3 regions of the Blautia sp. DFI.1.216 genome follow, and region 3 is predicted to be linked to each of the others. Evidence: predicted binding sites of a transcription regulator. Region 3 holds the regulator's gene; each other region holds the start of a gene.
What was found. Region 3 encodes Rex, which represses fermentation and respiration genes when NADH is low (regulators of the CRP and FNR family bind a similar motif). Its sites were predicted from a motif close to ATTGTTAANTANTTAACAAT; they were not measured.
Positions count from the first base shown of each region.

Region 1 (7,993 bases), on a different contig from region 3:
ACGGAATATCTTAATATCCAGATTATCCAGTTCCGCCAGAAAATCCAGTTCCCTGCGCTCTCTTCCTTTCAGAAACTGAATAATAATGACGCTTTTACCCTGTGCGGAAGCTCTCAGACACTGACCGATCGCCAGAGTTGTCTTTCCCTTTCCCCCGCCACAGTAAACCTCTGTAAATTCTTTTTCCATAACAAACAATTCCTCTTATCGTTATTGAAATTGTACCTTCTTCTCTGTGTCATTACAGACATGATAAACAGCAGTCTGTTTTCGACTTCTGCGATGAGCTTCCGGCATATTCACGCCGGAATGCTTCGTGGAACAGCAGGCTGCCATAGTTATCTGAATACGCTTATATTACCGCAGTTTATGAAGAATTGCAAGTGTTACTGTTTACAGTAATCGTTACTGTTCACTCCGTTCTCAGCAACACGCTTCGCGATGCAAAAAATATGAACCTCCTTGCGCAAAGCCCAAGGAGTATCGTTTGCTTTGCAAACTCAATTTATGCTAATCGCATAAATTCGCGCGGTATGTCTCGGGTTTTCTGTGACCTTCGCTCACAAAAAACACCTCGCGGGATATCACCAGTGAACAGTAACCACTCCGTTCACAGTAACGTGGCCAAAATTCATTCCAAATTGCCTGCGGCAATGGAATTATTCCATATATTCCAGCTTGCTTACAGATACTTCATACGCAACTCTCTTCTCTGTTTCATTTTCCCCGATCCGTTTCATATATTCTCTGCTCTGGATACGTCCCCAGATCAGGACATGACCGCCAACTTCAAACGCAGATGCATAGCGGGCATTTCTGCCCCAGCAGATGCATGGTATGTAATCTGATTTTCCATACGGACGATTTACTGCCAGCAGCACATCCGCAATTTCTCTTCCAAGAGGAGTTTTACGGTACACCGGAGGCTTACAGATATATCCGTCCAGAAAAATCTGATTTACCGGAACTGTTTCATCCTCTTCTTCCACAAACTTCAGTTCTCTGCTAAATACTGAAAGCACGAGACGGTTGTGCTTCTCCTCATGGCGGTTATATGAGCGGAACTGTCCATGGATTTCCACATATTCTCCGATATAATCCTGCGTTACATCCACTAGCCGTTCAGAAACCATCACCGGAATTCTGTCTTCCGAATCACTGAGCCTTTTGACCAGCAGCTCAGTCATATAGAAGCCTTCTCCAAAGACCTGATGACTGAATGTAAAGCCTGCTGCAATTTTGCCCATCATAGATACCTGATTGTTTTCAATAATTTTATCTGCCATAATGTGGTTCTCCTTCCCTGTAGAGCACCTGTGTCAGAATCCCTGCCTGCAGTGCAGACCGTAAATCGTCTCTGCTTTTTCAACGATCCCGCATATGCTCCTCTGTACCTTGTATTGTTCTTTATAAGGTTATGTACAGGCATTCTCATTTAGAACCAGAATCTGCAAAAATAAAAAAAATTATTTTAACACCTTGTAATCTGGCGAAAATGTGGTAAACTGAAAATTCGGGTAACTTATTGAAGAAAAAAACACATAATAATAGGAACAAATTCATCTGCAAGATTATATCGTGCTTGAAAAATGCTTTTGCAGCAAAATAATCCTGCTGATAACACATGAATATTAACAATTCCGGTAACTGTTCAGCCAGTGTGCCGAACAGTTACCCATTCAAAGCTTAAAGAGGAAAGGAAAATCATTTTATGAGAACAAAACGTGAAGATGTCCGTAACGTAGCCATTATCGCACACGTTGACCATGGTAAAACTACTCTGGTTGACCAGCTTCTGAAACAGAGCGGTGTATTCCGTGAGAATCAGGAAGTTCAGGAACGTGTCATGGACTCTAATGATATCGAACGTGAACGTGGTATCACTATTTTATCCAAGAACACAGCTGTTCATTACAAAAATACAAAAATCAACATCATTGACACACCAGGACATGCTGATTTCGGCGGCGAGGTAGAACGTGTACTTAAGATGGTAGACGGTGTTATTCTTCTCGTTGATGCTTTCGAAGGTGCTATGCCTCAGACAAAATTCGTTCTTAAGAAAGCACTGGAACTTGACCTTCATGTAATCGTATGTATCAACAAGATCGACCGTCCGGAAGCCCGTCCGGATGAAGTTGTAGATGAGGTTCTGGAACTTCTTATGGATCTTGGTGCTTCTGATGAACAGCTTGACTGTCCGTTCCTGTATGCTTCTGCCAAAGCAGGACATGCTGTGATCGACTTAAACGACACTCCTAAGGATATGGCTCCGTTATTTGAAGCAATCCTGAAATATATCCCGGCTCCGGAAGGAGATCCGGAGGCAGATACTCAGGTTCTGATCAGCACGATTGATTACAATGAATACGTTGGACGTATCGGTGTTGGTAAAGTTGAAAACGGTACAATCGCTGTTAACCAGGAACTGACTCTGTTAAACCATCATGATCTGGACAAACGTAAGAAAGTTAAGATCAGCAAGCTCTACGAGTTTGACGGTCTGAACAAAGTTGAAGTAAAAGAGGCCACTATCGGTGCTATCGTTGCTATTTCCGGTATCGCAGATATCCATATCGGTGATACTCTCTGCGCAGGAGATAATCCGGAAGCTATTCCTTTCCAGAAGATTTCCGAGCCTACTATTGCCATGAACTTCATCGTAAATGACAGTCCGCTGGCCGGTCAGGAAGGTAAATACATTACCTCCCGTCATCTTCGTGACCGTCTCTACCGTGAGCTCAACACAGATGTCAGCCTTCGTGTAGAAGACACTGATACAACTGAGGCATTTAAAGTTTCCGGACGTGGAGAACTTCATCTGTCTGTCCTGATTGAAAACATGAGACGTGAAGGTTATGAATTCGCAGTAAGTAAACCGGAAGTTCTGTATAAAACAGACGAGCGTGGCAAGAAGCTTGAGCCTATGGAAATTGCTTATGTAGATGTTCCGGAAGAATTTTCCGGTACTGTAATCCAGAAGCTGAGCGAACGTAAAGGTGAACTGCAGGGTATGAGTACTGCCAGTGACGGTACTGTCCGTCTGGAATTCCACATTCCTTCCCGTGGACTGATCGGATTCCGCGGTGAGTTCCTTACTTCCACCAAGGGTACCGGCATCATCAATACTATGTTTGACGGATATGCTCCTTACAAGGGAGATTTCCAGTACAGAAAGCAGGGATCTCTGATCGCTTTCGAGGCTGGTGAAGCTGTTACTTATGGTCTGTTCGCAGCCCAGGAGCGTGGTACTCTGTTTATCGGACCTGGTGCAAAGGTTTACAGCGGTATGGTTATCGGACAGAATGGTAAAGCCGAAGATATCGAGCTGAACGTATGCAAGACAAAACATCTGACTAACACACGTTCTTCTTCCGCTGATGATGCACTGAAATTAACTCCACCAAGAGTTCTCAGTCTGGAACAGGCCATCGATTTCATCGACCAGGATGAACTCCTTGAGGTTACACCGGAGTCTCTCCGTATCCGTAAGAGACTTCTGGATTCCAGAGAACGTAAGAGAGCCGCTTTCAGAAAAGCCTGAAACAAATAGAAACTTAAGAAAAATTAAGCCCCGCAGATTTTGCGGGGCTTAATTTTTCTTAATCATTACTGTTCACTCCGTTCACAGTAACTCTTAATCTCCTGCAAACATATGGAAAAACATAAATCCTTCTACAAATTATATTGTTATATTTTCACGAAATCCTCAGTTAGTATTTGTTAACTTTTTCATATGCTTTGTAATTGACAAATGATTAACAAAGTCATATAATAGCATCATCGAGGTTGTTAATTTATTAACGTTATTTTTTTAACTTTCTCTCAGTTGCCAACAGAACATATATTGTTAAATTTTTCTCATATATTCTGACAATTGATATTTTATTCACATTATTTACGTGATTATGCACAATTTTCACCACACTATTTCGTTATGCTCATATTAATGTTACTGTTGACCGAATAATCAGTTTATTTGTATAATAAAAACATAACAGGTCACGGTAAATACTTTTAACGAAAACACAAACAGGAGGATTCCCAAATGGCAAAAAAAGAGAACACTATCCCAACCATCATCGACACCCCTGAAGCCCTTACTGCAAAGATTGCAGCCATGAAAGAGGCACAGAAGATTTTCGCAACATTTACCCAGGAGCAGGTAGATAAGATTTTTAAAGCTGCCGCTACTGCTGCTGACAAAGCACGTATCCCGCTTGCTAAAAATGCTGTTGAAGAAACAGGAATGGGTATTGTAGAAGATAAGGTTATCAAGAACCATTACGCAGCCGAATATGTATACAACGCATATAAGAATACCAGAACCTGCGGTGTGATTGAAGAAGATACTGCTTACGGTATTAAGAAAATAGCTGAGCCGATTGGTCTGATTGCTGCTGTTATTCCTACAACCAACCCAACATCTACTGCAATCTTCAAAACTCTGATTGCACTGAAAACACGTAATGCAATCATCATCAGTCCGCATCCCCGCGCAAAGAAATGTACCATTGAGGCTGCAAAGGTTGTTCTGGAGGCTGCTGTAGAAGCCGGTGCACCGGAGGGAATCATCGGATGGATTGATGTTCCAAGTCTTGATCTGACAAATCAGGTTATGCGTGAAGCAGACATCATCCTTGCCACAGGTGGTCCCGGAATGGTTAAGGCTGCCTATTCTTCCGGAAAACCTGCTTTAGGTGTAGGTCCCGGAAATACTCCTGTTATCATTGATGACAGTGCAGATATCCGTCTGGCAGTTAACTCCATCATCCATTCCAAGACCTTTGACAATGGTATGATCTGTGCTTCCGAACAGTCTGTAACTGTTCTTGAGAGCATTTATAAGAAAGTAAAAGAAGAATTCCTTTACAGAGGATGTTACTTCCTGAAACCGGATGAATTAGAGAAAGTAAGAAAAACTATCCTTATCAATGGCGCATTGAATGCAAAGATCGTAGGCCAGAAGGCTGCCACTATCGCTGAGATGGCCGGTGTTGCAGTTCCTCCTGAAACAAAGATTCTGATCGGTGAAGTTGAATCTGTAGACATCAGCGAAGAATTCGCACATGAGAAGCTTTCCCCTGTACTTGCCATGTACAAGGCCAAGACCTTTGACGAAGCGATTGCCAAAGCTGAACAGCTTGTAGCTGACGGCGGTTATGGACATACCTCCGCTCTCTACATTGACACAAGAGAAAAGGAAAAAATGGAAAAACACGCAGCAGCTATGAAGACCTGCCGTATCCTCATCAATACTCCATCTTCTCAGGGCGGTATCGGCGACCTTTACAACTTCAAACTTGTTCCGTCCCTGACTTTGGGCTGCGGTTCCTGGGGTGGCAACTCCGTATCTGAGAACGTAGGTGTAAAACATCTCATTAACATCAAGACCGTTGCTGAAAGGAGAGAAAATATGCTCTGGATTAGAACACCGGAAAAAGTTTATTTCAAAAAAGGCTGCCTGCCGGTTGCTCTGGATGAACTTGGCACTGTTATGCACAAGAAACGCTGCTTTATCGTAACAGACTCTTTCCTTTATAAGAATGGATATACTAAAAAGATCGAAGATAAATTAGATCAGATGGGAATCGTACATACCTGCTTCTACGATGTAGAGCCAGATCCATCTCTCGCTTCTGCAAGAGCCGGTGCTGCTGCAATGAGAATGTTCGAGCCTGACTGCATTATCGCAATGGGCGGTGGTTCCGCAATGGATGCCGGCAAGATCATGTGGGTTCTCTATGAAAATCCGGACGCCAACTTTGATGATATGGCTATGGACTTTATGGATATCCGTAAGAGAATCTTCACATTCCCGCATATGGGTAAGAAAGCTTACTTTATAGCTGTTCCAACATCTTCCGGTACAGGTTCCGAGGTAACACCTTTTGCTATCATTACTGATAAGACTACAGGTATCAAATGGCCTCTGGCTGATTATGAATTAATGCCTGACATGGCTATTGTTGATACAGATAATATGATGAGCGCACCTAAGGGACTGACCTGTGCTTCCGGTATCGACGTTATGACTCATGCACTTGAAGCCTATGCTTCCATGATGGCATCTGATTATACAGATGGTCTTGCATTAAATGCGATCAAACTGGTATTTAACTATCTGCCACGTGCATACAAAGATGGTTCTGATGTAGAAGCAAGACAGCATATGGCAAATGCTTCCTGCATGGCTGGTATGGCTTTCGCAAATGCATTCCTTGGCGTAAACCACTCTCTTGCTCATAAGCTGGGAGCTTTCCATCATATTCCACACGGTATTGCAAATGCTCTGGTTCTGCTTCATGTTCTGCGCTATAATGCAGCCGAAGTTCCGGCTAAGATGGGTACCTTCCCACAGTATCAGTATCCGCACACACTTGCACGTTACGCTGAGATTGGCCGTTCTGTAGGTCTGACAGGCAAGAACGACAGCGAAGTATTTGAAAAGCTTCTCCAAAAACTGCAGGAACTGATGGATACTATTGAGATCAAACATACGATCAGGGAATACGGCGTAGACGAGAAGTACTTCCTTGAAACTCTGGACGAAATGACCGAACAGGCATTTAACGACCAGTGTACCGGTGCCAATCCAAGATATCCATTAATGTCTGAACTGAAAGAAATCTATCTGAAAGCTTACTATGGTGAGGGAAATATTCCTGAATCCGGGAAAGCCAAAGAGAAAAAAGAAGAGAAATAAGATTTGCTGAAAATAAACCTTTTCCTTTAAAAATATAGTGTTTAAACCAACAAAATGGGGCTGTCAAAAAAAGACAGCCCCTTATTATATTATTTCTTACTGCGATATGCTTCTGCTTCCCAATGTGTGATAAAGTATGTAATATCATCCGTCATATGAAGCGGACCGCCAAAGCTTTCTGCATATACTGCAAGCTTAATGGCATCTTTTACAAGAAGCTGTGCTTTTGCAGCTTTTCCCTTATCATCTTCCATGATAAAGGCACCGACTCCCTGTACCAGGATCAGTCTTGGCTCTTTGTCATTCTCTGCCATAAATGCATCCAGCGCAGCTTTTGCCTGGTCAATATCCTCTACAAATAACGGATATGGTCCGCAATATACAATGTGATCCGGTGTAAACGGCTTCAGAAGCGGTGCAGCCGCTGCCTTATCTTTTACGAAGTTATCAGCTTCTGCTACAGGTACAACTTCTACTGCATGTCCCAGTAACCGGGAAAGCTTCTCTGCTGCCTGTTCTTTTTCAGATGTAACAGCATCACTGACATCAGCAGTTCTCTTTACCTGTTTCTCTAATTTACTGATCACGCCGTCAAATAATGCTCCAATTTCCTCTACAGTATTTGCTGCAACGAAAATTCCATGATTCTGGAGCAGAAGAACCTGAACATCTTTTCCGTATTCTTCTTTATAAGCATTCATTTTCTCATAGCAGATACGTGCAAGCGTATATCCGGGTTTGCAGATATCGATCCAGAGTACATCTTTTCCAAGGATCTGTTCGCTGAGTTCCTTTGCGCCTTTTCCGCAGGTCAGTCCATTGACAAGTGTAGGATGAACATGCAGTACATAAGTATAGGCAAATAAGTTATGAAGCAGTGCTTCTACACTTGGACGTTTTGTTTTGTCAGCATCTGTTACTGCAGCCATAACATCTGCAAGATACAGCGATTCACGTTTGACATCGTCTTCCGGATAATCTGTTTTCATGATCTCATTCAAACGTGCTCTGCTCATTTCCACAAATTCCTCTGCCTTAATTGTGGCAAGCTGTGTACCGGAGCCTTTTACATACAATGTGGTGTCGTCTTTTACAGAAGTATTGCCACCGCCTGCAAGAACATAGGCAGGGTTGCTTCCATAAGTATTTGACATTTTTACTAAGGTTGAAAGATCCATAGTTAAAATTCCTCCCATATTTATAATAGTTTTGCTGTTCCCCATTCCATTGTACACGATATTCTGCTTTTTTCCAAGTGTTATAATAATCCCGCAAATAACCTCATAA
Region 1 is NZ_JAJDML010000006.1:8,155-16,147, forward strand. It holds gene LJE11_RS03640 (cob(I)yrinic acid a,c-diamide adenosyltransferase) at 1-189, opposite strand, end outside; gene LJE11_RS03645 (single-stranded DNA-binding protein) at 660-1,286, opposite strand; gene typA (translational GTPase TypA) at 1,712-3,544, shown strand; gene adhE (bifunctional acetaldehyde-CoA/alcohol dehydrogenase) at 4,049-6,706, shown strand; gene LJE11_RS03660 (class II aldolase/adducin family protein) at 6,796-7,884, opposite strand; gene cls (cardiolipin synthase) at 7,965-7,993, opposite strand, start outside.
Region 1: adhE (bifunctional acetaldehyde-CoA/alcohol dehydrogenase) is a predicted target of Rex. The motif match lies at 3,789-3,808, and genes of this name have one in related genera.

Region 2 (7,993 bases), on a different contig from region 3:
TTATATGCAAGCATGACGCATTCCTTCACATCACTTTCTGCACTGCTCATTGCTTATCAATATTCTGCAGGTAATTCATCAATCTCGTCGCATCTGAATACCGGACCGTCTTTGCAGACGTATTTGGAACCGATATTGCAACGGCCGCATTTACCGATACCGCATTTCATACGAAGCTCCAGAGTTGTGTAAACCTGTTCTCTGGAGAAGCCCAGTTCTTCCAGTCCTGCAAGAACGAACTTGATCATGATCGGCGGTCCGCAGACAAGTGCTGTTTTGTTTGTATCGAATCCAATCTCTTTCAGATAAGAAGGAACGAATCCAACGTGTCCGTCCCAGCCTTCCTGTTCACGGTCGATTGTCAGATAAACATTAACTCCCTCTGCTTTCATCCAGACTTCCTGGATTTCTTTTAACTGTACCAGGTCATCTGCGGAACGGGAACCATAGAGGATATCTACTGTTCCGTAATCTGCACGGTTATCCAGTACATAGTTGATAACAGAACGAAGAGGTGCAAGTCCGATACCACCTGCGATAAAAAGAAGGTTTTTACCTTTTAATTTATCTTCTACAGGGAAATGATTTCCGTATGGTCCACGGACTGTGATCTCATCTCCAACCTGAAGGCTGTGGAGATAATCGGTCAGTGCACCGCACTTCTTGATACTGAATTCCTGATATTCTTTATTTGTAGGTGAAGAAGTAATGGAAAACATACCTTCACTTACACCTGGTGCGCAGACCATTGCACACTGGCCAGGCATATGTTCAAAAAGTTTTCCTCCTTCAGGAGCGTTTACACGGAATGTTTTAACATCCGGTGTCTCCTGACGGATATCTGTGATCACACCAACCTTCGGGATCAGTGTGTCTAATGTGTAGTTTTTATGGCAGGTACATTCGCTCATTATTTTTCACCTCCCTGATTTTCAAAAGCTTTGATGACTTTTACGATATTTAAGGATGATGGGCATTTCTCAACGCAGCGGCCGCATCCTACACATGAGAACATTCCATTGTTGTTTACCGGATAGTAAACAAGTTTATGCATGAATCTCTGACGAAAACGCTGCATCTGGCTGTTACGGTTATTTCCGTGTGCCATCATTGTAAAGTCAGAGTACATACAGGAATCCCAGCAGCGGTAACGCTGTACGCCGTGTCCTGTGTCATAATCTTTGATGTCATAGCACTGGCAGGTAGGGCATACAAATGTACAGGTACCACATGCCAGACATGGTTTATAAAGTTCTTCCCATACAGGAGAATTGAAACGATCCATGTAATCTTCCTGTCCCCATCCTTCCAGAGAAAGATTAGAGTACGGAAGCTTCTCTACGATTGCGCGGATCGCAGCTTTCTCTTCTTCTACTTTTGCTTCGTCAGCATCGTTGAGAAGTTCTGCAACTGCTTTTGTAAGGGCTTCCCCTTTCTCTGTAAGAGGTTTCCAGTAAAGCTCTCCCTCGATCATCCATGTTGCAACATCTGCAACAGGGTCTGCGCAGTCAATACCGAATACTTTACAGAAACAGCTTTCTTCCGGCTCATGGCATGCAAGTGCTACAATCGTACCATGATCTCTTCTGGCTGCATAGAAAGTATCGATCGGATCACTTAAGAATACGTTATCCAGTACTTTTACACCCTGGATATCGCAGGCTTTCATTCCGAACACAACAAAGTTCTTTTCCTGTAATGCCTGTGGCTCAATGGAGATATTCTTCTCCTCTTTCTTACAGGTGTAGAGGTTTTCACTCTGTGGAAAAAAAGCATCTTTTGGTGATTTTACAGTTTTTAAAGTATCAAGACAAACTTCTGCATCTTCGCTCCATGCTTTGAAGTTTACCTGATCACTGACTTTGACCGGTAAATATAAATCCTGATCTGCGGCAATCTTCTGGAATAATGCCTGCAGATTCTCTGCTGCTATCTTATACATACATTATCCCCTTTCTGCCACGATACTCGGCTCAACATCTTCAAATGTAAAGTTTGTAAGAGGTCCCTTGGATGTTGAATCCTCTCCTGCCTGATATTCACCATAGAATGTATCAATATCTTTGATAAATTTACGATTGAACAGGTGAAGCGGAATTCCCTGAGGACATACTCTGCTGCATTCGCCGCAGTCTGTACATCTTCCTGCCACATGGAATGCACGGATGATATGGAACATCTTCTCTTCGAAAGAGTCCACGTTTGCTTTCTGCGCACTGTCAAACTTATTGCTGTCGAATACACATTTACGGCAGCTGCATGCAGGACAGACATTACGGCAGGCATTGCAGCGGATACATTTGCTTAACTGGCTCTGGAAGAATGCAAATTTTTCTTCCGGGCTCATTGCTTCGATCTTCTCTACTTCTGCAAAACGATCTGCATCTTTTGTGTCTTTGGACTCACCGATAAGTTCATCATAAATCTTATGTTCTTTTCCTTTACATACGTGACATCTTTCAAGCATTGCATCTTTGTATGCACAGGTCTTCTCACCATAGATTGTCTGAATAGTCAGTGTTTCTGCCTCATCTGTGATCTCTGCACCGGAAATGCTTTCGATACCTTTGATTCCCTGTTTGCGGATTCTCTCGATATCCAGTTTTCCTTTACATCCAACACCAATGATATAAGCTTTCTCACGGTCTACACGATGCTCTTTGATCAGCTGATTAAAGCTGTATGTATCACATGGTTTTAAACAAACCAGTGTCTTGCCTTCCAGTTTGGAAGCTTCGATCATATATTTGCTTAAATTTGCACCGCAGAATCCGTTATATACAAAATCTTTCAGAGATTCTTCTGTTTCAAAGTAAGCCGGTTCCGGATTGTAAGGCAGATCTCCGGCTTTCCATCCCAGAACTCTTGCAACTGTACCGTCAGCAAGCAGTTCTTTTGCACGATTTATCAGCTCCTGCATCTTAAATCCTCCAATCTTACGTTCTTACCGAGTGAATGGATCTTCTCTACAAACTCATTCATAGTCTGGGAGAATTTCACACCTTCAGCAGCGGAAACCCATTCTACTCGTGTTCTTCCGTTTTCCACACCGATGTAGTCAAGCATGGAGAAAAGAAGCGTCATACGTCTTCTTGCATAGTAGTTACCTGTGCTGTAATGACAGTCTCCAGGATGACATCCACACATGATCACACCGTCAGCACCTTTCTCAAAAGCACGGAGGATGAACATTGGATTGACACGGCAGGAACATGGAACACGGATGATCTTTACGTCAGCCGGGTAAGAAAGACGGCTGCTTCCTGCAAGGTCTGCACCTGCGTAACTACACCAGTTACAGCAGAATGCTACAATCTTAGGTCTGAATTCTTCGTTTGTTTCTATCGACATATTGCATCTACCTCCGCGATAATCTGTCTGTTGGAAAAGCCCTGCAGATCCATAGCACCAGACGGGCAGGCTACTGTACAAGCGCCGCATCCCTGGCAAAGTGCTGTATTTACAACGGCTACTCTTCTTGTTTCACGGATACCGTGGTCATTTACCTGTTTATCCTCATAGGAAATTGCTCCATATGGGCAGACATTTGCACATGTAGAACATCCGTTACATAACAGTTCATCGGATTTTGCTGTACATGGGTTGGTTGTCAGTTTATCTTTGGCAAGAAGGCCGATTGCCTTAACTGCTGCTGCGCCAGCCTGTGCAACTGTCTCCGGAATATCCTTCGGTCCCTGGCATACACCGGAAAGGAAGATACCTGCTGTAGGAGATTCTACAGGACGGAGTTTTGCATGGGCTTCTGTGAGGAAGTTGTTTGTATCAATACTTGCTGTAAGCATAGTAGCGATCTTACGAACATCCGGGTTCGGTTCAATGGCTGTTGCAAGAACGACCATATCTGCTTTCTTAAGGATTTGTTTGTTGTCGATCAGGTCAGATCCCTGTACAAGAAGGCTTCCGTCCGGCTGTGGAATAACTTTTCCTACCTGGCCTTTGATGTAGTTTACGCCGTACTGTTCTACGGCTCTTCTGTAGAACTCATCGAAGTTTTTACCTGGAGTACGGACATCAATATAGAATACGGTTACATTTGTATCCGGATATTTATCACGGATCAGCATTGCATGTTTTGCTGTGTACATACAGCAGATCTTGGAGCAGTATGGCTTTCCTCTGTCATCAGAACATCTGCTTCCCACACACTGGATAAATACCAGCTCTTTCGGAGCCTTTCCGTCGGAAAGACGCTCTAAGTGTCCCTTTGTAGGACCTGCTGCATTCATAATACGTTCCAGTTCCAGAGATGTGATCACATCTTTGCTCTGGCTGTATGCATATTCATCGTATTTGTCAAGCTTGATGGTATCGAAACCTGTAGCAACTACGATGGCACCATATTTCTGTGTTACGATCTCATCCTGCTGATCGTATTCAATGGCTCCTGCCTGACATACCTTGGAACATACTCCACATTTTCCGGTTTTAAACTTGATACAGTTCTCACGGTCAATAACCGGAACATTTGGGATGGCCTGTGCAAACGGAGTGTAAATAGCAGTTCTGTTGTTTAATCCTCTGTTAAATTCATTAGGGATCTTCTTGGACGGACATTTTTCCTGACAGACACCGCAGCCTGTACATTTGTCCATATTTACACTTCTTGCTTTCTTTCTGATATCAACGGTGAAATCACCTACGAAACCGCTGACATGTTCTACTTCACTGTATGTATAGATATTGATCTTCTCATGGGCTGCTGCCTCAACCATCTTCGGTGTAAGGATACATGCAGAACAGTCAAGTGTAGGGAATGTTTTGTCAAGCTGTGACATTCTTCCGCCGATACTTGGAGTTTTCTCTACAATATCTACTTCATATCCTGCATCTGCGATATCCAGGGCTGTCTGGATTCCGGCAATACCGCCGCCGATGATCAGGGCTCTCTTTGTAACACGGCTCTCTCCTGGCTGAAGAGGTGTGTTTAAGTTTACTTTTGCGATTGCTGCCCTGGCAAGGATCACGGCCTTCTTTGTAGCCTCTTCCATATCCTTGTGAATCCAGGAACAATGCTCACGGATATTTGCAATCTCCACCATGTATGGATTCAGGCCAGCTCTTTCAGCTGCTTTTCTGAATGTTGCCTCATGCATACGTGGAGAGCATGAACAGACAACAACGCCTGTCAGGTTTTTCTCTTTAATGGCTTCCTGAATTTTAGCCTGGCCTGCTTCTGAGCACATGTACTGGTAGTCTTCTGCATGAACGACACCCGGCTCTTTGGCAGCTAATTCAACAACTTTTTTTACATCTACCGTAGCGGCGATATTACTTCCGCAATGACAGACAAATACACCAATTCTCTGCACGCTGGCTTACCTCCTGTATCTTCTGAATGCACTTACCAGAAGCTGCTGTGGCAGTTCCGGATCAAGAAGCTGTGGTATCTCATCTGCTTTCAGATAATCGCCGCCTTTTTCACGGACAACTAACTGTCTTGCTGCATCGATGATCTTTCCCGGTTTTACATCTCTTGGACAACGCTCTACACAGGCGAAGCAGGAAAGGCATTTCCAGAGAGACTTTGAATTGACAAGTGCTTCGATATCTTCATTTACAACATAGGATACAAACTGATGTGGCTTGATATCCATTTCATTGAAAGATGGGCAGGTAGCAGAACATTTTCCACATTTCATACATTTCAGCGGATTGGTTCCGGAGATCTCTTTGATCTTTTCTGCTGCTGAATGCTGGTTTCTCATTTTGCCACCTCCTCTTTTACTCCGAGGGCTTCTGCAAGGAGCTCTGTGAAATAATATACAGGCAGTTCGCTGGAAGCGTTTTTATTTAAATTATATTTACACAATGGACAGGCTGTGATCAGCATATCTGCGCCAAAGCCTTTCGCACTGTCTTCGATTTTCTGACACATATTCTGAGACATATCTTTTTCTTTCAGAGAAATGTAACCGCCGCAGCATTCATTTCTGTATGGATAGATTACCGGTTCTGCCCCAAGTGCACGGATGAAATCTTCCATGATTGTCGGATTCTCCGGATCATCAAAAGCCATGATCTTGCCCGGACGTAATAAGAGACATCCGTAATAGGCTCCGATTTTCTTTCCTGTAAGCGGGTTTACTACCTTCTCTTTCAGCTTGTCGAAACCGACTTTGTCGCGAAGTACTTCCAGATAATGGAGCACTGTTGTCTCGCCTTCATAAGGCTCATCAAGCTGCATGTAATTATTTGCTCTGGTGCGGATATCCTCCACATTTTTCATATCATCATTGACACGTTTGATCACGTGATGACAGGCAGAGCAGATTGTTACCAGATCCTGGCCCTTTTCTTTGGCCTGATTAAGAGCACGTACAGAAGAAAGCTTCGTAGCAATTTCGTCAGTTCCCAGAGGATAAACACCTCCGCAGCACTGCCAGTCTTCGATCTCTTCCAGTTCAAACCCAAGTGCTCTGGCGCTGGCTCTGGCATATTCGTCCAGATCTTTCGCCTTGTTTCTCAGGGTACAACCCGGATAATAACTGTACTTCATACTTAACATTATCCTTTCTTAGTTGTTCAGATAAATTCATGTTGCTCAAATAATGATATCAGGGTCCAAAAGCAATTTGCCCCGATATATAGCGCCCGTAAATAACAGTCGCTAGTCCTTGTCTTTTTTTTAACAATATATGGACAAAAATATAAATCAAGTCTAATACAATTACTTTTTATATCTTTGTTGAGACATAGAAAATAAAAGAGTTCGCACACCCTTCCTCCGCAATTAAAGGAGTGTATCAGCTCGATTTCCGAAAAATATTATATCATATTGACAACATTTTAACAAGAGGTTTTTGATAATTTTTTTATCACGCATCATTGCTCAATTCTTCTGATCTAAATTAATCTTTTTCAGGCAGATAAAATCTTCCGCTTTTCTATTTACTCACAATCATAGTATCTTTCAAAAAATTAATAAAAATATTATTTATATATTTTTTTGCTTTTGATATATGTAAGCCAAAATTCGTCTGTTTCCGCTTACAGTACAGAATTTTGGCTAATAATTAAAAAGGAGTAAACAGTAATATGGATTCAGAAGAACAGGCTGTACCTGTACTTCTGAATGTTTTGTCTGATATATTATTAATTAAGGTCAATCTGAGCAATAATTTCTTTCAGTGCATCTGCACTCTTCTTAAGCTGTTCGATCTCAGCTTTTGTCATTCTCATTGGAACTTTGCCCTGTACACCATTTGGTCCTACCAGAGTTAATGTACTCAAGCATACATCATCGATTCCGTACTCTCCATGCATCATAGTAGATACTGTAGAGATAGACTCTGAAGAAGATACAAGAAGGCTGCAAAGTTTGCATACAGAAGAGGATACTGCATAGAAAGTTGCACCTTTCTTGGAAATGATCTCACCGCCAGATTTCTGTACATACTGAAGCATTGCTTCTTTATCAATCGGTTCAATATCCTTACCGAGTTTCTTCTCAAGGTCGTAATATTCATCCACACTTACACCTGAAATATAGGCACCAGACCACGGAATAAAGGATGTATCTCCATGCTCACCGAATACATAGGCATGGATATTACTCTGTGCAATCTGGAAATGTTCGGATAATCCGCAGCGCAGACGTGCAGAGTCAAGAATTGTACCGGAACCAAGGATCTGGTTTTCTGGAAGTCCGGAAATCTTTGTAAATACATAAGTCATGATATCAACCGGATTGCTTACGATCAGATAAAGGGCATTTGGAGCTGCCTTTACGATCTCCGGTGTGATAGATTTGAGGATATTTACATTTGTCTGTGTAAGTTCAAGTCTTGTCTGTCCTGGTTTACGGGCAATACCGGATGTGATGATAACGATGTCAGAATCCCTAGCATCTTCGTAGTCTCCGGCAATGATAGAGATAGGATCTCTGAAGCAGGTTCCCTGGATAATATCCAGAACTTCACCTTCTGCTTTCTTTTTGTTGATATCGATCAGAACAATTTCAGATGCGATATCC
Region 2 is NZ_JAJDML010000012.1:40,968-48,960, forward strand. It holds gene LJE11_RS06665 (FAD/NAD(P)-binding protein) at 57-911, opposite strand; gene LJE11_RS06670 (4Fe-4S dicluster domain-containing protein) at 911-1,942, opposite strand; gene LJE11_RS06675 (4Fe-4S dicluster domain-containing protein) at 1,946-2,920, opposite strand; gene LJE11_RS06680 (hydrogenase iron-sulfur subunit) at 2,908-3,351, opposite strand; gene LJE11_RS06685 (4Fe-4S binding protein) at 3,342-5,330, opposite strand; gene LJE11_RS06690 (4Fe-4S dicluster domain-containing protein) at 5,337-5,726, opposite strand; gene LJE11_RS06695 (CoB--CoM heterodisulfide reductase iron-sulfur subunit B family protein) at 5,723-6,517, opposite strand; gene LJE11_RS06700 (L-lactate dehydrogenase) at 7,114-7,993, opposite strand, start outside.
Region 2: LJE11_RS06695 (CoB--CoM heterodisulfide reductase iron-sulfur subunit B family protein) is a predicted target of Rex. The motif match lies at 6,796-6,815, and genes of this name have one in related genera.

Region 3 (7,993 bases):
AACAGTCTGCCTGGGTAAGGGCGGGCAAAGAGAAATGGCAGAATCTTTTGCCAGAAAGAACAATGTTCCGATTATGGACAAACCGGGAGAACATCTGACAGTAATGTTTGACTCCCGGGGCGTATCACTTACCGGTTATGGCCTGACATATCAGGGAGATTTTGAAGGAATGCTGCACAGAGTCACAAACGGAAGACTTTCCCATGAAATGCTGGTACGTGCGGTCAAAACAGAGGGAGAACATCTGAAAGCAATTGATGCCACTGCAGGTATGGGGGAGGATGGTTTCCTTCTTGCAGCATATGGCTATGAGGTGACATTATACGAACAGAATCCGGTGATCGCCGCACTTTTGAAGGATGCGCTCCGGCGTGCCAGAAAGCATCCCGTATTAAAAGACATTGCTTCCAGAATGAAACTGGTGGAGGGTGACAGTGTGTCATGTATGGAGAAACTTATGGATCCGGTAGATGTGATCTATCTTGATCCCATGTTCCCGAAGAGACAGAAATCCGGTCTGATAAATAAAAAACTTCAGCTGATCCAGAAACTTGAACCTCCATGTTCTGAGGAAAAAGATCTTTTTGATGCAGCTATCAAAGCCGGACCTTCCAGAATTATCGTAAAACGTCCTCTTAAGAGCGTCTGTCTTGATGGAAGAGAGCCTTCTTATATATTAAAAGGAAAAGCAATACGATATGACTGTTATGTGATGTAGAAGGTTTATCAGCACATTGCAGCAGCCCTTTATTTTTGAGGGCTGCTGCAATGTATTTTTTTCCATTCCCGGATAAATTCCATTTGTTCCTGATCGGAGATTTCCTGGGAGGCAGCGTCATTTCCGGCAGCTACACAGCAGAGCAGGACGAAGGTCTGAAAGAGTAAAAATACCAGTATCAATAATAATGCAGTCATAATTTGTCTCCTTAATATTATGCAGATGGTTACAGTTATTTTATGAAATTGCTATAAGGATATTTTCGGGATTTCTGTAACAGATTCTGTATATGCCTGTTGTTTTGCATATCAGAAGTATCTGCATATCATGGAAGCTTTATACATTTTATTTACAGAAAAACGGAGATATGACAGGAGAAACTGTCGGACACAAAAATATAATCTTCCGAATAATTTAAAGTAAGACGCAAATGTTCATTGTCTTTGTAGCGACCTGATGAACAGTTGCGGTAAGATTTCATTATCCAGATGATTCGGAGGATTTTTTATGAAGAATTCAGATGATTCCGGATATACAGGAAAGCACGTGGGTGTGTGTGTTCTGGATACCGGGATTTTTCCTCATATAGATTTTACAGGGAGAATACTTGCGTTTCAAGATTTCATCGGACATCGTATCAGACCTTATGATGATAATTCTCATGGAACCCATGTATGTGGGATCATTGGCGGTGACGGAAGGGCTTCGGAAGGACGGATCAGAGGAATTGCCCCCGGGTGTAGCCTGATAGTTCTGAAGGTGCTCGACAGAACGGGAAATGGCAGGAAAGAAGATGTTTTACAGGCTTTTCGCTGGATCCTGGAGAATAAGAGATATTATGGGATACGTGTAGTGAATATCTCGGTGGGAACAACCTGTAGGAGAGCAGAAGATCACAGAGTTCTGATCGCAGGTGTGGAACAACTTTGGGATGCAGGTCTGGTGGTAGTGGCTGCGGCAGGAAATCAGGGACCGAAGGCAGGAAGTGTGACAGCACCGGGAAGCAGCCGGAAGATTATCACAGTAGGCTCCAGCGATCTGCTTACAGGACGGACTGCCATATCAGGCAGGGGACCTACATTTGAGTGTGTTTGTAAACCGGATCTGGTTGCACCCGGGAATCATGTTCTTGCCTGTGCACCGGGAGCAGATAACGGATATGGAGTGAAGAGTGGTACTTCTATGTCTACACCTCTGGTTGCAGGGGCAGCAGCATTGATGCTTGAGAAGAATCCGGAGCTGACTAATGTTCAGATCAAGATGAAATTGAAAGAAAGTGCCAGGGATATGGGATTGCCAAAGAATCAGCAGGGATGGGGAGAACTGGATCTGGAACGCTTTATGGAACTGTGATCAGTAATCATTTTATTTGGCAAAATATTGCTTTAGTGTATAAAAGCATTGACGAACGGTCTGTTTTCGGCTATCATGATAGTTAACTGGATGAGAGCCAAAGAGGAGGATTAACATGAAAAAAATTCAGATGCAGACACCACTTGTGGAGATGGATGGAGATGAGATGACCAGAATTCTCTGGAAAATAATCAAAGATGAACTTCTTCTTCCGTATATTGATTTGAACACTGAGTATTATGACCTTGGTCTGGAATACAGAAATGAAACGGATGATCAGGTAACTGTTGATGCAGCAGAGGCTACAAAGAAGTACGGCGTAGCAGTGAAATGTGCAACTATCACTCCTAATAAGGCAAGAATGGAAGAGTATACCTTAAAGAAAATGTACAAGAGTCCTAACGGAACGATTCGTGCAATTCTCGACGGAACTGTTTTTCGTGCCCCAATCGTAGTGAAGGGTATTGAACCATGTGTTAAGAACTGGAAGAAACCGATCACCATCGCACGTCATGCCTATGGTGATGTGTATAAGAACACAGAGATGTATATTGACGGTCCCGGAGATGCTTATCTGGTATTTGAAGGTGCAGACGGACAGCAGAGAAAAGAGCTGATCCATCATTATGAGGGACCGGGTGTGCTTCAGGGTATGCACAATCTGGATGATTCTATCACAAGTTTTGCAAGATGCTGTTTTAATTATGCACTGGATACAAAACAGAACCTGTGGCTTGGCGGCAAGGATACGATCTCCAAGATTTATGACGGACGTTTTAAGGAAATCTTTGCAACTATTTATGAAGATGAGTTTAAGGAGAAATTCGAAGCAGCAGGCATTGAATATTTCTACAGCCTGATCGATGATATCGTAGCTCGTGTCATGAAGGCTGAAGGCGGATTTATCTGGGCCTGCAAGAACTATGATGGAGATGTTATGAGCGATATGGTTTCTTCAGCATTTGGTTCTCTGGCTATGATGACATCTGTACTGGTATCTCCACAGGGATATTACGAATATGAAGCTGCTCATGGAACTGTACAGAGACATTATTATCGCTATCTGAAAGGTGAGGAGACATCTACTAACTCTGTAGCAACTATTTTTGCATGGACTGGAGCTCTGAGAAAAAGAGGTGAGCTGGACGGCAATAAAGAATTGATGGAATTTGCTGATAAACTGGAGAAGGCGACTCTGGAGACGATTGAAAGCGGTAAGATGACAAAAGACCTTGCGCTGATCACTTCTCTTGAGGATGTGACAGTACTGAACAGCAAAGATTTCATCCTTGCCATCAGAGAGAGACTGGATGAAATTTTATAATTTCAGAAATTATCCGGTAATGTTTCTATAACATTATAAAGTTCTCCGGGCAGGATCACACTGCAGCGGAGAAACCTGTAAAAAGTTATAAACTGCGAAAATGGGAAGAACCTGCATTATGCAAGTTCTTCCCATTTTTCATATAATCCTTCTAATTCTTCGGTAATGGCGGCTTTCTCTTTGCTGAGTTTCGCACATTCTGCCACATTTGTGCAGATATCCGGGAGAATCATGGTTTCGTCGATCTCTTTATCTCTGGTTTCAAGTTCTTCAATGCGGGCTTCTACTTTTTTTAGTTCATTCTCTCGTTTTCGCTGGCGGGCCTGTTCTTCTTTCTGCTGTTGCCAGGAAAGCTTGTTATCAGAAGCCTGCTTTGCTTCTGTCACAGCCTGAGCGGCAGCCGGAGCATATTTTTCCGTCAGCTCTTCTTTTTTCTCCAGATAATAGTCGTAATCTCCGATATAATTTACAATTGCCTGATTGGTCAGATCCAGGATCCGGGTAGCTGTCTGGTTGATGAAGTAACGGTCGTGGGAAACATAGAATACTGTTCCAGTGTAACTGTTCAATGCCTCTTCAAGAATCTCTTTTGAAGCGATATCCAGATGGTTGGTGGGCTCATCGAGGATCAGAAAGTTTGCTTCGGACAGCATCAGCTTGGCGAGGGAAACACGACCTCTTTCTCCGCCGGACAGAGCGGAGATCAGTTTGAATACATCATCCCCTGTGAAAAGGAATGCTGCCAGCATATTTCGAATTTCTGTTTCCGTAAGTGTGGGATAAGCATCTGAGATTTCCTCAAAAATAGTTTTCTCCATATGAAGAACATGGTGTTCCTGGTCATAGTAGCCAATCTGTACCTTGGAACCAAGAGTAAATCTGCCGCTGTCTGCATCAATCAGCCCATTGATGATCTTTAACATGGTGGTTTTGCCTGTGCCGTTATTGCCAATCAGGGCTACACGTTCTCCACGTTTGATCTCAAAGGAGATGTCACTGAAAAGTGTCTGTCCGGGAAAAGATTTGGAAAGACTTTCCACAGTAAGGACATCATTTCCGCTGACAAATCTTGGTTCCAGGGAAATGCGCATCTGATTCTGAATCTCCTGTGGTTTATCAATGCGCTGGACTTTATCCAGCATTTTCTCGCGGCTTTCCGCACGTTTGATGGATTTCTCGCGGTTAAAGGATTTCAGCTTGGCAATGACTGCTTCCTGATGTTTGATATCCCGCTGCTGGTTCAGATAGGCTTTGTACTGGGCGTCACGCAGCTGGGCTTTTTTCAGGGCATAGGCAGAATAGTTGCCACTGTACATACGCATATTTCCTGCTTCGATTTCCACAACTTTTGTTACAACTTTGTCAAGAAAGTAACGGTCGTGGGATACGATAAATACAGCACCCGGGTAATTCAGAAGATAGGTTTCCAGCCAGGAAATACTCTCCATATCCAGATGGTTGGTAGGCTCATCCAGAAGAAGAATGTCAGGGCTGGCAAGAAGCAGTTTACCCAGAGCTACGCGGGTTTTCTGGCCGCCTGAAAGAGTTTCTATCTGGCGTTCGAAATCTTCTTCTGTGAAACCAAGACCTTTTAATACACCCATGATCTCACTTTTGTAAGCGTAACCATTTTCCAGTTCAAACTGGTGACTCAGTCTTGTGTAAGTATTCATCAGGCTGTCCAGAGCATCTCCGGTGGTGGTTTTCATTTCCTGTTCCAGAGAGCGCAGACGGTTCTCCATATCAATAATGTGCTGTTTGGTGGAAATCAGTTCTTCGTAAATGGTATGATGGCCATGAATGTCCTGATACTGGGCAAGGTAGCCGATATTTTTATCTTTGGCAAGTACCACGTTTCCTGAATCCGGGGAGAGCTCATGCATAATGATTCGCAGCAGAGTCGTCTTGCCTGCACCGTTATTGCCGATGAGAGCTGCCTTTTCGCGGTCTTCTATATGGAAACTGGCATCCTTGAGAATGATTTTTTCGCCAAAGGATTTACAGATATTCTGACATGATAAAATCATAGGAATTCCTCCGTTTGTAATTTGTCCGCGTACTATTATAATCGAAAATGCCTGTTTTTGAAAGCATTTTAAGAGATTTTGTCCAGAGAAAAGAAAGCACCGGATGGATGCATGGAAGAAAATATGATATTCCGGGGAATTTTTCAGAATGAAATTGATAAAAAAATACAGAAATATTTGGTCAAAAAGTACAAATTTAATTTGACAATAAAATAACATCTGGGTATAATTGACATAGATAAGCTAAGGAGGGAAAATTTGTGGAAGCTAAGGAAATTTCGAAAGCGGTAATCAAGCGTTTGCCGCGGTACTACCGCTACCTCGGTGAATTGATGGAGGAGAATGTAGAGCGTATATCTTCAAATGATCTTAGCAAGAAGATGCATGTGACGGCTTCCCAGATTCGTCAGGACTTAAATAATTTCGGTGGTTTTGGTCAGCAGGGTTACGGCTATAATGTACGCTATTTGTATACAGAAATCGGTAAGATCCTTGGGCTGGATACTGTACATCCGATGATTATTCTGGGTGCCGGTAATTTGGGACAGGCATTGGCCAATTATGTGGATTTTGAAAAGCGCGGATTTAAGCTGGTTGGTATTTTTGACGTCAATCCTGTACTTGAGGGGATTGCAGTTCGTGGAATTGAGATTCAGATGTTGAGCGATCTTCCTTTGTTTCTGAAGGAGAATGAGGTTGAGATCGCGATCTTGACTCTTCCTAAAATTAAAGCCAAAGAGATGGCAAAGATTTTGATTGATAATGGAATTAAGGCAATCTGGAATTTTGCACATATTGATCTGGATGCCCCGGAGGATGTAATGGTAGAGAACGTACATCTTTCAGAGAGTCTTATGACTTTGTCCTATAACCTGAGTGAGTACAGAAAGGAACATGAAGGGATGTAAGGGATAACTGTGAAACACAAGGCTGTGGTCATCTGATCACAGCTTTTCTCTTGTATGTAAATGTGTTATTGTAAACAGGAGGTGAACAGATGAGAGAGATTGTAACTGCTGTTGAGATGAAAGAACTGGATCATAATACGATTCAGAAAGCCGGGATATCGTCTCCAGTACTTATGGAGAGGGCGGCATTAAAGACGGTTGAGGAGATTGTACAGAGATTAAAGAATAAAGAAAAAGAGAAAATCCTTGTGGTCTGCGGAACCGGCAACAATGGCGGAGACGGATTGGCGATTGCCAGACTGCTTCAGTTGAGAGGAGTCAGAACCTGGTATTATATTGCGGGTAAGGAAGAGAAAATGACTGCTGAAACTGCCGGACAGCTTAAAACAGCAGAATATTATCAGGTGCCCCGGGTGCATAACCTGGATCCGGATGAATATACTACTATAGTAGATGCCATCTTTGGGGTTGGACTGAGCAGACCTGTAGAGGGAAAATATGCAGAGCTTATCAGTACAATGAACCGGGCATCTGCGTATAAAGTAGCTGTGGATATTCCATCCGGGATTGACTCAGATACCGGATTTGAGAAGGGGATTGCATTCCGGGCAGATCTTACGGTTACCTTTGCTTTTCGCAAAAGAGGGCTGTGTTTTTATCCCGGACGCATGTATGGCGGTGAGATCGTTGTTACGGATATCGGAATCTATTCCATACCCGGAAAGAAAATCTGTATGCATCATCTGGAACGTGAAGATTTAAAAATGCTTCCGGAGAGAGTTCCCTATGGAAATAAAGGAACCTTCGGTAAGGTTCTTCTTATAGCTGGCAGCGAAGGAATGTGCGGAGCTGCATATCTGAGTGCAGCAGCTGCTCTGAAAAGCTCTGCGGGAATGGTGAGAATTCAGACCGTGGAGGCCAACAGGATTCCGTTGCAGACACTGTTGCCGGAAGCCATGATCACCTGTGATTTTGATGAGAAAAAAAACCAGGCAATGCTTGACTGGTGTGATGTGCTTGTGATAGGACCGGGTCTTGGAACCGGAGCGCAGAGCAGGGAAAGAGCTCAGTGGTTCCTGGCGAAGGCAGCTGAGTGTAAAAAAACAGTAATTCTGGATGCAGATGGCCTGAATCTTCTGTCAGTCCATGACAACTGGAAGTGTTTTATCGGGGAACATGTGATCCTGACACCTCATATTGGTGAGATGAGTCGTCTGTGCGGAAAAGAAATCGGTAAGATCCAGGATTGTCTGGCACAGACTGCAGCTGATTATGCAAAGGAGTCTGGAGCGGTTTGCGTTCTGAAGGATGCCTGTACTGTGGTGGCAGATGCTTTTGGAGATATGTATTTGAACATTTCGGGTAATGCAGGAATGGCTACAGCGGGAAGTGGAGATGTGTTAAGTGGTGTGCTTGCCGGTATACAGTGTATGTACCTGGCAGCAGAAAAGAAATTTTCTCCTGTTATTCTGGCTGCACTTGGTGTATATGTGCATGGGCTGGCAGGTGATCTGGCTGCTGAAACAGTAGGGCAGCGAGGGATGACCGCAGGAGATATCATCTGTTTTCTGCCGGAAATACTAAGATAGAATATTCATTTTGAGGCAGTAAATCTGTGAAACAATTTGCAGATATTAACATGAAAAAATAACAGAGGAAAATT
Region 3 is NZ_JAJDML010000002.1:3,026-11,018, forward strand. It holds gene LJE11_RS00930 (class I SAM-dependent methyltransferase) at 1-718, shown strand, start outside; gene LJE11_RS00935 (S8 family peptidase) at 1,226-2,071, shown strand; gene LJE11_RS00940 (NADP-dependent isocitrate dehydrogenase) at 2,187-3,395, shown strand; gene LJE11_RS00945 (ABC-F family ATP-binding cassette domain-containing protein) at 3,512-5,422, opposite strand; gene LJE11_RS00950 (redox-sensing transcriptional repressor Rex) at 5,683-6,330, shown strand; gene LJE11_RS00955 (bifunctional ADP-dependent NAD(P)H-hydrate dehydratase/NAD(P)H-hydrate epimerase) at 6,420-7,919, shown strand.